One region of the Allobosea sp. NPDC055594 genome, then DNA from elsewhere that is predicted to be linked to it. Evidence: predicted binding sites of a transcription regulator. Region 1 holds the regulator's gene; each other region holds the start of a gene.
What was found. Region 1 encodes LexA, which represses DNA repair genes until DNA is damaged. Its sites were predicted from a motif close to TGTTCNNNNTGTGTTCNG; they were not measured.
Positions count from the first base shown of each region.

Region 2: a site for LexA is predicted at 3,207-3,224, ahead of recA (recombinase RecA). Genes of this name have one in related genera too.
Region 3: a site for LexA is predicted at 2,868-2,885, ahead of ACWGRX_RS06800 (DNA recombination protein RmuC). Genes of this name have one in related genera too.

Region 1 is NZ_JBSHIO010000001.1:539,985-545,061, reverse strand. It holds gene ACWGRX_RS02540 (LpxI family protein) at 1-73, shown strand, start outside; gene lpxB (lipid-A-disaccharide synthase) at 70-1,248, shown strand; gene lexA (transcriptional repressor LexA) at 1,525-2,256, shown strand; gene ACWGRX_RS02525 (ComEC/Rec2 family competence protein) at 2,250-4,436, opposite strand; gene gltX (glutamate--tRNA ligase) at 4,686-5,077, shown strand, end outside.
Region 2 is NZ_JBSHIO010000005.1:353,918-358,994, forward strand. It holds gene alaS (alanine--tRNA ligase) at 1-1,837, opposite strand, end outside; gene recA (recombinase RecA) at 2,037-3,122, opposite strand; gene ACWGRX_RS13350 (hypothetical protein) at 3,355-3,576, opposite strand; gene ACWGRX_RS13355 (hypothetical protein) at 3,918-4,451, shown strand; gene ACWGRX_RS13360 (hypothetical protein) at 4,466-4,963, opposite strand; gene ACWGRX_RS13365 (TetR/AcrR family transcriptional regulator) at 4,995-5,077, opposite strand, start outside.
Region 3 is NZ_JBSHIO010000002.1:610,663-615,739, reverse strand. It holds gene ACWGRX_RS06810 (OsmC family protein) at 1-333, shown strand, start outside; gene ACWGRX_RS06805 (MFS transporter) at 343-1,584, opposite strand; gene ACWGRX_RS06800 (DNA recombination protein RmuC) at 1,663-2,847, opposite strand; gene def (peptide deformylase) at 2,953-3,486, shown strand; gene fmt (methionyl-tRNA formyltransferase) at 3,640-4,569, shown strand; gene truA (tRNA pseudouridine(38-40) synthase TruA) at 4,574-5,077, shown strand, end outside.

The sequences.
Region 1 (5,077 bases):
GCTCGTCGGCGATCGTGCCCGTCTGGCCGCGAGCGCCGATGCCGTGGGCATCTTCATCGAGGGCGTGCCTTGAGCACGCCGCCCTTCCGGCTTTTCGTCGTCGCTGGCGAGGCCTCTGGCGACGCGCTCGGTGCGCGTTTCGTGCAGCAGCTTCGCCACCGGCTTGCAGGGCGCCCGCTCGATCTGCGCGGCGTCGGAGGCGAGGTTCTGGCGGCGGAAGGCTTGGCGAGCATCTTCCCCCAGGAGGACATCGCGGTGATGGGCTTCGGCCCGGTCGTCGCCCGCCTGCCATTGCTGCTGCGTCGCATCTCTGACGCGGCGCAGGCTGCTGCCGCCTTCGCGCCCGATCTGATGCTGACGATCGACGCGCCTGACTTCAGCCTGCGCGTCGACAAGAAGCTGCGCCGGCTCAATCCTGCTGTGCCGATCGCGCACTGGGTCTGCCCGAGCGTCTGGGCCTGGCGCCAGGGCCGGGCGCGGCGCATGCGCCCGCATGTCGACAGGATCCTGGCGCTGCTGCCCTTCGAGCCGGAGGCGCTTGCGCGTCTCGGCGGACCCGACACGGTCTATGTCGGGCATCCGCTGATCGAGCGGCTAACGGAGCTGCGTCCCGGGCCGGATGAAGCCAGGGTTCGGGCCGACGCGCAGGAGCCGCTTATCCTCGTGCTGCCGGGTAGCCGTGGCTCCGAGATCCGCCACCTCATGCCCGCCTTCGGCGAGACGATTGCGCGTATCGCCCAGGCTCTGCCGCGGGCACGCTTCGTCTTGCCGGCCGTGCCGCGTCTGGTCGAAGCCATTACCGGGATCGTCGCAAGCTGGCCCGTGAAACCCGAGATCGTGACGGGGGAGGCGGCCAAGCTCGCGGCCTTCCGTCAGGCGCGCGCGGCACTCGCCGCCTCCGGAACGGTGACGCTCGAGCTCGCCCTGGCGCAGGTGCCGACCGTCGCCGCCTATCGTGGTGCCGGCTGGGAGGCGGCGCTGGCCCGCCGCCTGATCAAGCTGCCGACGGTCATCCTGCCGAACCTCATTCTCGGCGAGAACGTCGTTCCCGAGTTCATCCAGGACGATGTGACGCCGGACGCGCTGGCCCTGGCTCTCGCCGCGGTGATCGGCGACGGTGCGGCGCGCGACCGCCAGCTTGACGGTTTCGCCACGCTCGAGCACAGGATGCGCAGCGCCGGCCCGAGTCCGGCCGCCAATGCCGTCGATGCGGCGCTGGCGCTGCTGCGGCAGCAGCCGGCATCGTAGCGCGGGATCGCCGAATTCGCCGCGGATCGGCAGTCCGCGGCGGTCAAGCCCACTACCGCGACGGCCATCATCGTGCCCGGAATCGCCGGCCTGAGCTCTATCGCCGCTCCGTCTCTTCTTGCTGCCCTGTTCTCCGCAAAGCTTCGCGTGCAAGGAGAAGGACAGCTTTCGCGCCTTGCAAGACCGTGCTGAACCTCTCTTGCGGAACACATGGCGAACAGGTATGTTGTTCGTGCTTTGTTTCGATTCCGATGCGAAAGGCCGGGCGGCGAGATCATGCTGACACGCAAACAGTTCGAACTGCTTCGCTTCATCCATGAACGCCTGCGCGAATCCGGCGTCCCGCCCTCCTTCGACGAGATGAAGGATGCGCTCGACCTGCGCTCCAAATCCGGCATTCACCGGTTGATCATGGCGCTGGAGGAGCGCGGCTTCATTCGCCGGCTACCGAACCGCGCCCGGGCGCTCGAAGTCATCAAGATGCCGGACGGAATCGGCGGTGCGCCGGGGCAGCGCGCCCGTTTCAGCCCGTCCATCGTGCAGGGCGGGCTCGGCCAGACTCCGCCTGCCCCAGCCGCCAACCTCGCCAAGCCGCGCCCTGCCACCGCCGAGGAGAACGGACGCACGACCGTTTCAATCCCGGTGATGGGCCGAATCGCCGCTGGCACGCCGATCTCGGCGATCCAGGATCGCAGCTACAGCGTCTCCATGCCGGCCGACATGCTCGGCGGCGGCGAGCACTACGCGCTGGAGGTCCGCGGCGATTCGATGATCGAGGCCGGCATTCTCGACGGTGACACCGTCGTCATTCGCAAGCAGGACACCGCCAACACCGGCGACATCATCGTCGCCCTGATCGATGACGAGGAGGCGACGCTGAAGCGCCTGCGCAAGCGCGGCTCCTCGATTGCCCTGGAGGCCGCCAACCCGGCCTACGAGACCCGCGTGCTCGGCCCGGATCGCGTCAAGATCCAGGGTCGGCTCGTCAATCTGATGCGGCGCTACTGAAGCAAGCTGGTGTCCTCTGCCTGCTCCGCCGTTGCAGCGGCTGGCAGCGAGGTGGCAGGGGCGCGTCCCGGCTCCGGTGACGAAGGCGCGACGACGGGAGCAGGCCGGGCCCGGGTCCAGGGCCGCAGGCGCGTCGCGTCCTCGGCGGTGTAGGCGCGCCAGTTGCCGCCAGGCGAGGAGCCCAGCGCCGTCGCTCCGTCACGCGTGAGCGCAGCCCGATCGATCAGTCGGGCGGTGCAGCTGCCATTGGCATGGAGCGGCGTCACGACGAGATCGGCGCGCAGGCAATCCTCGACGATGGCGATGCGGTCGCGAGTGTAGGCGACTTTGCGGCCGTCCCTGAGGCGGATCACGCAGCCGCGCGCATCGCAGGCGGCGCCTTCTCGCAAGGCCGGATCGTCCGGGGAGCGGGAATCCCCGTCGGCATGGAGCCATTGCGCCAGGACGAAACGGCTCGGCTTGCCTGCGAGGACGAGCCGCCCTTCGGGGCCGCGTACCAGAATGCCGGAACCGTCGCGCTCGATCAGGATGTCCGGCCGCGTCGGGTCCGAGGCGAGCGCCAGACCGGCGCAGAGCGGCAATGCCGCCAGGTAGCGCAAGGCCGTCGTCCACAAGGTCAGCCAGAGCAGCGCCAGGGCGAACAGGGCGAGCGCCAGGGCGTCGAAGGCCGGCAGCACCACTGTCGAGCGCTCGATCCCGGCAACCCAGTGGGCGAGCCGCAGGACGAGGCCGGAGGCCCAGCCCATCAGGGCCCAGGCGGGCCAGTCGAGCCCGAAGGGATAGGCCAGCACGCCGAAGACCGCGGCCGGCATGACGATCAACGAGACGAAAGGCAAAGCGAGCGCGTTGCCGAGCAGGCCGAACGGGTTGAAGGTCTGGAAATGATAAACTCCGAAGGGTGCCGTCGCCGCCGTCGCCAGCAAGGTGGTGACGACGATGCCGACCGCGGAGAGCCAGAGCGGCCGCAAGGGCCAGGACCAGCTCGCAGCGGCCGGGTCGGGTGAGCGCTCCTGCCAGCGCTCGGCGAAGGCGATCAGCGCGGCGACCGCGCCGAAGGACATCTGGAAGCTCGGCCCGAGCAGCGCTTCGGGCTCTCGCAGCAGCACGATGATCGCGGCGAGAGCGAGATTGCGCATGCTGAGGGCCGGCCGGTCGACCAGGATGGCGCCGAGCATCACCAGGGTCATGATCAAGGAGCGGACCGTCGCGACCTCGGCGCCCGAGAAAACGCAATAGGCGGTGGCGCCGAACATGGCGGCGAGCGCAGCAAGCTTCTTGATCGGCCAGAAGAGCGTGAGGCCGGGCGACAGCGCCAGTAGCGCCCGCGCCAGCCAGAAGATCGTGCCGGCCGCCAGAACCATGTGCAGGCCGGAGATCGAGACGATGTGGTAGATGCCGGCGGCGCGCAGATCGTCATTGGTCGGCTCAGTGATCAGGCCGCGCTTGCCGGTGACCAGGGCGGCCGCCATCGCGCCCGCCTGCCCGCCGCCGATCGTGGCGATGCGCTCGGTCAGCGCATTGCGCGCCTGGTCGATGGTGATGCTCCAGGCGAGCTGCCGCGACGGCCGAGAAGGCGCCGGTGCCAGCGTGACCTTTCCGGCAATGCTGCCGACCGCCCCGATGCCGCGGAAGAAGGCGTCGCGGGCGAAGTCATAGCCGCCGGGACGCGCCGGTCCAGGCGGCGGCAGGAGCCGCGCGGTCGCCATGATGTGATCGCCGGGCTTCAAGGTCGTCGCGGTGGTGCTGACGCGGACGCGCCTTGGGCGCTGCTGCGGTTCGACGCCCGGCAGGGCGGTGACCAGGACGACCAGACGGACGCCCTTCTCGCGCTGCTCCAGCGTCTCGACGAAACCGGTGAGCTTGCCGACATGGAACCGGGAGAGCGCCGGTGCCGCGATGCTCGCCGCCCGCCAGGCTCCGGCGCCGAAGCCGGCAAAGAGTGCGCCTAGCGCGATGCAGACGAGCATGACGCGGCGCCTGTGGCGCAATAGCAGCGCGGCGAGCGCGGACAGGGCAAGGCCGGCCAGCGGCGCCGCCGGGCTCGGCTCGCGATCGGCGAGGAAATACAGGATGACGCCGAGCCCGAGCGGCACGGGAAACCAGTTGAAGAGACGCCGCCGCTCGATCTCGGTTTCGAGCATGGCGCGGAGCGGGGTGTACCAGTTCGACGGGCTCCACACCGGGCTCAGCGACAGCCGATACGCCCACCTTGCCCCGCCCCGCCAGGCGAGGGCGCGCGCGGAGGCCTTTCGGCGACGCCCGGGCGGTGCGGAAAGCATCGGCCTCCCTTTCGCCACCGGAACAGGAAGACGCTTAACGGCGGCCGCAAAGCCATGTTACAGCGACCGCGCCGGTTGTCAGCCCCGGCCGAGACCGCCCATGAGCCGGCTCTCGCCCTTCATCCGCCCGTTCCGTCGGAGTCCTTCTTCATGAGCGATGAGGTCGTCACGCGCTTTGCGCCGTCGCCTACCGGATTCCTCCATATCGGTGGCGCCCGCACCGCCCTGTTCAACTGGCTCTATGCCCGCCGCCATGGCGGCAAGATGCTGCTGCGCATCGAGGATACCGATCGCGAACGCTCGACCGACGCCGCCATCGCCGCGATTCTCGATGGCCTGTCCTGGCTCGGCCTCGATTGGGACGGGCAGACCGTCTACCAGTTTCAGCGTGCCGCCCGGCATCGCGAGGTCGCCGAGCAGATGCTCGCAGCCGGCAAGGCCTATTATTGCTATGCGACCCCGCAGGAACTCGACGAGATGCGCGAGAAGGCCAAGGCCGAGGGCCGGCCGATGCGCTATGACGGGCGCTGGCGCGACCGCGA
Region 2 (5,077 bases), on a different contig from region 1:
CGACCCGGGCCAGCTCCTCCTCGGAGATCGGCTTGGGGTGCGAGAAGTCGAAGCGCAGCCGGTCGGCCGAGACCAGCGAGCCCTTCTGGGCGACGTGGTCGCCGAGCACGAGACGTAGCGCCTCGTGCAGCAGATGCGTCGCCGAATGGTTGGCGCGGATCGCGGTGCGGCGGGCATGGTCGACGGTCAGCTCGGCGGGGGCTCCGAGCCCGATCTCGCCCGAGGTGACCTTGACCGCATGGGCGAAGACCTCTCCCAGCTTCTTCTGGACGTCGGAGACCTCGGCGCTGAAGCCAGGGCCGGAGATCGTGCCGGTATCGCCGACCTGACCGCCTGATTCGCCGTAGAACGGGGTCTGGTTCAGGACGACGAGGCCGCTCTCACCAGCCTTCAGCACCTCCACCTCGGCATTGTCGCGGACCAGGGCCGTGACCACGCCTTCGGCGCTCTCGGTGTCGTAGCCGAGGAATTCGGTGGCGCCGATGCGCTCGCGCAGCGGGAACCAGAGCTTTTCGGTCGCGGCCTCGCCGGTGCCGGCCCAGGCGGCGCGGGCCTTGGCCTTCTGCTGCTGCATGGCGGCGTCGAAGCCCTCGACATCGACGCCGACGCCGCGGGCGCGCAGCGCGTCCTGCGTCAGGTCGAGCGGGAAGCCATAGGTGTCGTAGAGAGTGAAGGCGACGTCGCCGCGCAGCTTGTCACCGGAGCCGAGGCCCTGCGATTCCTGGTCGAGGATCGAGAGGCCGCGCGCCAGAGTGGTGCGGAAACGGCTCTCCTCGAGCTTCAGCGTCTCGGTGATCAGCGCCTCGGCGCGGACCAGCTCGGGATAGGCGCGTCCCATTTCGCGGGTCAGCACCGGGACCAGCTTGTGCAGCAGCGGCTCCTTGGCACCGAGCAGCTGCGCATGGCGCATGCCGCGGCGCATGATCCGGCGCAGCACATAGCCGCGACCTTCGTTCGAAGGCAGCACGCCGTCGGCGATCAGGAAGGCCGAGCAGCGCAGATGGTCGGCGATGACGCGGTGGCTCGCCGCCATCGGCCCGTCGGAGGGGACGTTGGTCAGATCGGCGACGGCCCGGATCAGGGCGGCGAAGAGGTCGATCGCGTAATTGTCATGCGTGCCCTGGAGCACGGCGGCGATGCGCTCCAGCCCCATGCCGGTGTCGATCGAGGGTCGCGGCAGGTTGGTCCTGATGCCGCCGGCAGCCTCCTCGTACTGCATGAAGACGAGGTTCCAGATCTCGATGAAGCGGTCGCCATCCTCGTCGGGCGAGCCCGGAGGGCCGCCGGGAATATGATCGCCATGGTCGTAGAAGATCTCGGAACAGGGGCCGCAGGGGCCGGTGTCGCCCATGCGCCAGAAATTGTCGGAGGTCGAAATCCGGATGATCCGGGAGTCCGGCAGGCCCGCGATCTTCTTCCAGAGCCCGTGCGCCTCGTCGTCCTCGGAGTAGACGGTGACCGTCAGCTTCTCCTTGGGCAGGCCGAATTCGCGCGTGACCAGGGTCCAGGCGTGGTTGATCGCCTGTTCCTTGAAATAGTCGCCGAAGGAGAAGTTCCCCAGCATCTCGAAGAAGGTGTGATGGCGGGCGGTGTAGCCGACATTGTCGAGATCGTTGTGCTTGCCACCGGCGCGCACGCATTTCTGCGCCGTGGTGGCGCGGACATAGGGACGCTTCTCCTGGCCGGTGAAGACGTTCTTGAACTGCACCATGCCGGAATTGGCGAACATCAGCGTCGGGTCGTTGCGCGGCACGAGCGGGCTCGACGGCACGACCTCGTGGCCCTGGCCCTTGAAGTAGTCGAGGAAGGTCGACCGGATCTCGTTGACGCCGCTCATCGCAATCTTGGCTCTGGTTCTCTGGCAAGGGGCCGGCGCAGCCGGAAAGGGTGAGAGGTTCTAGTCAGCACCGCCGCTACTGTCCAGAAACGCCAACTCCGGCAATGCCCCCGACAAGGGGGTGGAGTCAAAAAGAAACGGACGGCTCGCGCCGCCCGTCTCGTATCGTCGCGCCGAATGCGCCGGAGCAGGGGCCCGCTCAGGCCTCGCCCTCGTCGAGATCCTCGGAGGTCGGATCGGCCTGATCGAGGATGCGATCGGCGACGAGGCCGGAATTCTGCCGGATGGTGGCTTCGATCCTGCCGGCCACGTCCGGGTTGGCCTTGAGGAAGGACTTGGCGTTCTCGCGGCCCTGACCGAGGCGCTGGCTGTCGAAGGAGAACCAGGAGCCCGATTTCTCGACCATGCCGGCCTTGACGCCGAGATCGATCAGCTCGCCGACCTTCGAGATGCCCTCGCCGAACATGATGTCGAACTCGACCTGCTTGAAGGGCGGTGCGACCTTGTTCTTGACGACCTTGACGCGGACCTGGTTTCCGGTCGCCTCGTCGCGCTCCTTCAGGGTCGAGACGCGGCGGATGTCGAGGCGGACCGAGGCGTAGAACTTCAGGGCGTTGCCGCCGGTGGTGGTCTCCGGCGAGCCGTACATCACGCCGATCTTCATGCGGATCTGGTTGATGAAGATGACCATGCAGTTCGAGCGCGAGATCGACGCCGTCAGCTTGCGCAGCGCCTGGCTCATCAGGCGGGCCTGGAGGCCGGGCTGGACGTCGCCCATCTCGCCCTCGATCTCGGCGCGCGGCGTCAGCGCGGCGACCGAGTCGACCACGAGCACGTCGATGGCGCCGGAGCGGACGAGCGTGTCGGTGATCTCGAGCGCCTGCTCGCCGGTGTCCGGCTGCGAGATCAGGAGATCGTCGAGATTGACGCCGAGCTTGCGGGCATAGACCGGGTCGAGCGCGTGCTCGGCATCGACGAAGGCACAGACGCCGCCCTTCTTCTGGGCTTCGGCGATGGTGTGCAAAGCGAGTGTGGTCTTGCCGGAGGATTCCGGCCCGTAGATTTCGATGACGCGGCCCTTGGGCAGGCCGCCGACGCCGAGCGCGATGTCTAGACCCAGCGAGCCGGTTGAAATGGTCTCGATCTCGATTGCCTGCTGGTTCTTGCCCAGGCGCATGATCGAGCCCTTGCCGAACGCCCGTTCGATCTGCGAGAGCGCCGCGTCGAGCGCCTTGGCCTTGTCCATCGAAGAGCCTTCCACGAGCTTGAGATTCGCCTGATTCACGACGTGCGCTCCTTATGGCAGGGGCGCGAGGACATCTCAATCGCGCCGATCAGCAACTATGGTCACTGTTTGTTCTCATGCGCAAGTTCTTTTTTTGTTCCTGTCGAATTGTGCCGGCAGGCCTGTTCGGGAGCGCGTTGCGACGTGAAAAGCCGGCGCGGGGCGGCGCGCCGGCCGCGCTCGCCCGTGCCGGATGCATCATGCATCATGCCGTTCGCTTCGGGGGGCCGCGCTAGTCGCCCGTGGGGGCGCCGAGAAGATAATCCTTCTGCAGGGCCTGATCCGATGACGGGTAGAGCGTCTGGCACTCGGAGTAATAGAAGGACTTTGGCGCGCGATTGACCGGATCGGCGCAGATCGTGGCCAGTTGCGCCTGCCGCGACTGCGAACTCTGGCAGCTTGCCAGGACGGGAGCCGCAAGCAGGGCCAGGCACAGAAGCGAAAGCGTCTTCATCTCGCTGTCCCCCATCTAAAACCGAGCCAACCGCAGAATCGGAACCTGAGACTTGCGACCCCGGATGCTCGCATGACCGATGCGTGGCGACCTTATTATCACAGCCCGAGGGGCGCGGCTTGCCTAGCGTCGGCCACGCGCCCCGGCCGAGAGAAGCGACAAATCTGCGATAGTCGGCTCCCAGCGTCGGCGGCCTCCTCAAGATCGCCGTGCGCCCGTCCGGACGCGGCCACGGTTATCTATCTCATTGTTATCGCATCGGAGTTTCCCGAAAAGAGAATTCCACTTCCCGGCCCGATGCTATAGGACGACAGCATCCGGCCAGAAGGGCCCGCCCGCCGATGCGCACCCGTCTCTTTCGCCTCCTGCTCGTCCCGGTCGATCTCGTCGTCGCCCTCGTCATCGTGCTCGACGAGCTGGCGCGGCCGCTCTACCGGCCGCTTCTGGCCTGGTTCGGGTCGTTCCGGATCGTCGCCCGCATAGAGGCGGCGATCGGTCGCCTGCCGCCCTATGGCGTGCTCGCCCTGCTGGCGGTGCCTTTCGCCGTGGCCGAGCCGCTGAAGCTGCTCTCGCTCGTTCTGCTGGCGCGCGGCGCCTGGTTCGGCGGCATCGTGCTGATGGCGATCGGCCATCTGACGAGCTTCCTGCTGGTCGAGCGCATCTACCATGCCGGCCGCGCGCAATTGCTGACGATCGGCTGGTTCGCGCGCTGCATGGTCTGGCTGGATCGGATCCGGGAGGTCGTCGTCGAGCGGGTCAAGGCGTCGGCCGCCTGGCGCCGGGCGGCAGCGCTGGCGCGCGCCGTTCGGGAACGGGGGCGCGCCTGGCTGGCATGGCTGTCGGGCCGGCGACAGCGGGACCGCAATTCGGGCTGAGGCGAGGGCGGGCGTTAGCCCGCGGGCCTCTCGGGATGCTCCGGCCCGGTCTGCGCCGGCGGCTTCTGCCAGGCCGCGCCGAGGCGCTCCAGTTCCAGTGCGTAGCAGTAGATCGCGAACAGCATGGTGAAGACCAGGATGCAGCGCCAGAGCAGGCCGGCGTCGAGGCTGAGCTGCTGGATGGCAGGCAGCTGGCGCAGGAAATAGATCGAGAACAGGGCGCCGCCGAAAATCGAGGTGAGGCGGCCGGCAAAGGCGAGGAGATGGCCGAGCACCGGGCTGTAGATGCCGTCCGGCTGCGGCACATGCCGCAGGCGCGTCCAGTAGCAGCCCTGGCCGATCAGGATGGCGATGACGACCTGCAGCAGGATCGAGGCGGGCAGGCTGTGCAGCTCGCCGGGCTTCTCGGTGACGATCCGGAAGGCCATGTGGATGTAGAACAGCAGCAGCGCGGCGCAGATGGTCTGCAGCAGGAGCAGGATGCCATAGGCGGAGCGTGGCCGTGCGGTCATGGCGGCAAACTAGTTGCTGGCCGGGAGGCGATCAAACGGCGAGGTCGCGCAAGGCCGAGCCTGCCAAGGCCGCGGCAGCGCGCCCGGCGGCCTCGATATAAGCCGGATCGCGAT
Region 3 (5,077 bases), on a different contig from region 1:
GGCACGGGCGCCGAGCTCTGCTCCGGCGACATGCTGCTGGAGGCGCTGGTCGCCTGTGCCGGCGTCACGCTGAAGGCGGTCGCGACCGCGCTCGAGATCGAGCTGAAGAAGGGCGTCGTCCGCGCCGAGGGCGATCTCGACTTCCGCGGTACCCTCGGCGTCGCCAGGGACGCCGCCGTGGGTTTCAAGGCGATCCGCCTGTTTTTCGACGTCGAGACCGACGCCCCGCAGGAGAAGCTCGACAGCCTGCTCAAGCTGACCGAGCGCTATTGCGTCGTCTTCCAGACGCTGAACGTCAAGCCGGAGCTGTCGGCGACATTGCAGACGGCCTGAGCCGCCGGCTCAGGCGGGTAGCGGACGCGGCGTTCCGTCTGCGTCCGTCGCTTCCGGCTCCTGCGAGATCGGCGCCGCCAGCGGGTCGATGATGGCGAAGGGCCGCTCCGCCATCTGCTCCGGCGGCGCGCGGTGCCTGATGCGCAGGCCGGCGACCGCGGCGAGCGCGACCGTCGCGGCAGCCATGAAATAGAGCAGTCCGTTGATGTCGAGCTGGCCCATCACCTGGGCGCCGAGGATCGGCCCCAGTGCCGAGCCGATGCCGCTGACCAGGATCAGCCGGCCGCTCACCGCCACGACCCGGTCCTGGGGCATGCGGTCGAGCGCGTGGGCGACGCTGACCGGGTAGAGCGTCGACATGAAGCCGCCGAGCAGGGCCGCGACCGGCAGCACGAAGGCGAGCCTCGGCGGCACGAGCTGGATCAGCAGGGCTGCGGCCGAAAAGCCGACCGCGAGCCCGGCGAGTACGACCCGCCGGTCGCCGCGGTCCGAAACCTTGCCGACCGGGACCTGGAAGGCGAAGCCGCCAAGCACCGCGACCAGCATGAACAGCGCGATTGTCTCCTGGGGAATTTCGTTGCGTGCCATCCAGGCGGGCACCAGCGCGTAGAAGGCGCTGGTGACGATCCCCGATACGACGCAGCCGAGTACCGAGACCGGCGCCTGCCGGGTCAGCTCGCCATAGGGCAGTGAAGCCTCCGCCGGGAGCGCAGGTGCCTCCGCACGCGTCGCGCTGACCATCATCAGCGCCAGCGCGAACAGCGCGATGATGATGAAGAACGGCGTCATGGAGGCGATCGGCAACGAGCCGATCAGCAATTGCCCGGCCGCCAGCGCCAGGAAGGTGCCGACCATGTAGATCGAGAAGATCCGGCCGCGCTGGTCCGGCGGAGCCTTGGCGTTGAGCCAGCTCTCCGTGGTGATGAACAGGCCGACGCAGCCGATGCCGATCGCCATTCGGCACAGGATCCAGCCGAGCGGCGAGACGAAGATCGCCATTCCGGCCGTGCCGACGACGACCATGCCGGCGAAGGCGGCATAGGCGCGGATATGTCCGATGCGCTGGATGATGCGGCCGCTGCCGACGGCGCCGACCGAGAAGCCGATGAAATAGGCGCTGAGCACGATGCCGGTGAGTGTCGGGCCGAAATTCTCGGTCGTCAGCCGCAGCGACAGGAAGGTGTTGAAGAAGCCATTGGCGAGTTGGACGACGCTGGTTGCGGCAATGAGGGTTCCGATCTGGACGAGCACGCCGGGCGATCTCCTGAGCAGCGGGGGCAGGCCGCGCAGGACTACGCGGGAATGTGATCTTCAGATGGCGGTGCGGGTTTATTCTGCGGCTTTGAGCCGGGTTTCCCGCGCGAAGGGCAGGCTCGGCTGACTGCCAGGGCCGTCGTCGAACTCCAACGCGCCGATTTTCTCGGCCCGGCCGGTGACCTTGCCGGCCGAGGTCTTGATCAGGCCGACATCCTCCTGCGCCTGACGGAAATGCGTATCGAGCTTGTCGACCCGCTCGCCGAGGCGACGGACATCGTCCAGCAGTTTGCCGACCTCGGACTGAATCACCTGCGCTTCTTCGCGCATGCGGGCGTCGCGGATGAGCGACTGCATCAGCTGGATCGCCAGCGCCAGCAGCGAGGGCGAGACGATCATCACCCTGGCCCGGTGCGCCTTCTGGATCAGATCGTCGAAATGCTCGTGCAGATCGGCATGGAGCGCTTCCGAGGGCACGAAGAGCAGCGCCATGTCCTGCGTCTCGCCGGGCAGGAAATAGCGCTCGGCAATGTCCTTGATGTGCTGGCCGACATCGCCGCGTACCCGCGCAGCCGCGGCCTTCTTCTCCTGCTCGCCGCGCGCCGCGCGCAGTTGCGTGAAGCTCTCCAGCGGGAATTTGGCGTCGATGACGAGGCCGCGCCCGTCTCCCGGCAGGGTCACCAGGCAGTCCGGCCGCCGGCCGTTGGACAGCGTCGGCTGGAACGAGAAGAACGCGGCTGGCAGCCCGTCGCGGATGATCGCTTCCATCCGGCCCTGGCCATAGGCGCCGCGCGTCTGCTTGTTCGCGAGCACCTCCTTCAGCGTCACCACCTCGCCGGTCAGCTCGGTCAGGTTCTTCTGGGCGCTGTCGATCACCGCGAGCCGCTCCTGCAGCTTGCCGAGATGCTCGGTGGTCTGGCGGACATTCTGTTCGAGCCCGCTGCCGACCTGCTGGCGCAGTCCGTCGATCCGATCGGCGACGAGTCGGGCGAGGTCGCCCTGCCGGGTCGAGAGGATCTCGGCCATGGTCTGCATGCGCCCGGTCAATTCGGCCTGCATCCGGTTCATCTCGGCGACCTTGTCGTCCATCTCGCGGGCGCGTTCGGCGGCTGCGCTGGCCTCCGCTGCGTGCCGCCTCCCGCTGCGCCAGGACGAGAGCAGCGCCAGCGACAGGAGCAGCAGGACGAGCCCGGCGAAGCCGAAAGCGGCCTCGCCCCAGCTGACGGGGTGTTCGAGCAGGAGGAAAGCGGTCTGGTTCATGCCGGCGATCCTATATCAATTCGAACAAAAGCGGAACAGTTTGACCGTTCCCGCACAAGTGCTTATGTCGCCAGAACCTTCATTATTCCTGCTCCAGAGCGCCCCATGGCCATTCGCCCCCTCGTCATCCTGCCCGACAGCCAGCTCAGGCTGGTCTCGGCACCTGTCGCTTCGGTCACGCCCGATATCCGCAAGCTCGCCGACGACATGCTCGAGACGATGTATGACGCGCCCGGAATCGGCCTTGCCGCCATCCAGATCGGCGAGCCGGTCCGCCTCGTCACCATCGACGTCTCGAAGAAGAGCGAGGAGGACGAGGAGACGCCGAAGGCGCCGATGGTCTTCATCAATCCCGAGGTCATCTGGAACTCGGAAGAGATGAACGTCTACGAGGAGGGTTGCCTGTCGATCCCCGAATATTACGAGGAGGTCGAGCGGCCGGCCCGCGTCAAGGTGCGCTACATGAATCTCGACGGCGCGACGCAGGAGATCGAGGCCGACGGCATCCTCGCTACCTGTCTCCAGCATGAGATCGACCACCTCAACGGCATTCTCTTCATCGACCATCTGTCGCGCCTGAAGCGCGAGCGCGTCACCAAGCGCTTCGCCAAGGCCGCCCGTCGCGAGAGCGCGGCCTAGGCCAGGGCGACGAAACACACCGTCATTCCGGACGAGCCGCGTGAGCGGCCCCGCTCCGGAATCCATCGTAGAATGCCGGAGACCTTCGATGGCTTCCGGGTCTTCGCTTCGCTACGCCCGGAATGCCGGGCGCGTTTGGGGTAAATTCCGCGTATGAGCTTGCGCGTCATCTTCATGGGCACGCCGGACTTCGCCGTGCCCACCCTGACCGAGATCATCGGCCAGGGCCACGAGGTCGTTTCCGTCTATACGCGCGCGCCGGCGCCGGCCGGGCGCGGCATGGAATTGAAGCCGTCGCCGGTGCAGCGCACCGCCGAGCGCTTCGGCATCCCGGTCTTCACGCCGAAGACGCTGCGGAATCCCGAGGCGGCCGAGATCATGGCCTCGCACCAGGCCGATGTCGCGGTCGTCGTCGCCTATGGCCTGATCCTGCCGAAGGCGATCCTCGAGGTTCCCGAGCTTGGCTGCCTCAACCTGCACGCCTCGCTGCTGCCGCGCTGGCGCGGCGCCGCCCCGATCCAGCGCGCGATCATGGCCGGTGACGCCGAGACCGGCGTCTGCGTGATGAAGATGGAGGAGGGGCTCGATACCGGCCCGGTCGGCATGGTCGAGCGCCTGGCCATCGACAGCGACGCTACCGCCGGTGACATGCATGACCGGCTTTCCGTGCTCGGCGCCGACCTGATGGTCAGGGCCCTGGCGGCGCTCGGCCGTGGGGGCTTGCGCTTCACGTCGCAGGCGCAGGAAGGCGTCACCTATGCCAGCAAGATCGGCAATGAGGAGGCGCGGCTGAGCTGGACCAGGCCGGCGCAGCAGGTGCACGATCTCGTGCGCGGTCTCTCGCCCTTTCCCGGCGCCTTCGTCGAGGTCGATCTCGGCAAGGGCCCGGAGAGGCTCAAGCTGCTGCGCACGGCACGCGCCGGCGGCGCCGCCGAGCCGGGCACCCTGCTCGATGACGAGGGCACTGTCGCTTGCAAGGTCGGGGCGGTGAAGTTGCTCCAGGTCCAGCGCGCCGGGCGCGCGCCGATGAGCGGCGGCGAGTTCCTGCGCGGCGCCCGGCTCAGCGCCGGTGCGAAGCTCTAGCGCGATGCCGCGTTACAAGCTCGTCATCGAATACGATGGCGGCCCGTTCTCGGGCTGGCAGCGCCAGCTCAACGGCCCCTCCGTGCAGCAGAGCGTCGAGGAGGCCGTCGAGGCCTTCTGCGGCCACCCCGTGCGGCTGCATTGCGCCGGGCGCACCGATGCCGGCGTCCATGCCACCCATCAGGTCGCCCATGTCGAACTCGAGCGCGAATGGCGCACGGATGTCGTGCGCGACGCCAGCAATGCCAGGCTGAAGCGCCTGCCGGTGGCGGTGCTGAGCGCCGAAGCGGTGCCGGACAGCTTCGACGCCCGTATCTCGGCGAAGCGCCGCTATTACATCTATCGTATCCTCGACCGCCGGGCGCAGCCCGCTCTCGATGCCGGCCGCGTCTGGCATGTTCCGGTCCGGCTCGATCACGAGGCGATGGACCGCGCCGCCAAGGCCCTGCTCGGCCATCACGACTTCACCACCTTCCGCGCCGCCGAATGCCAGGCCAACAGCCCGCTG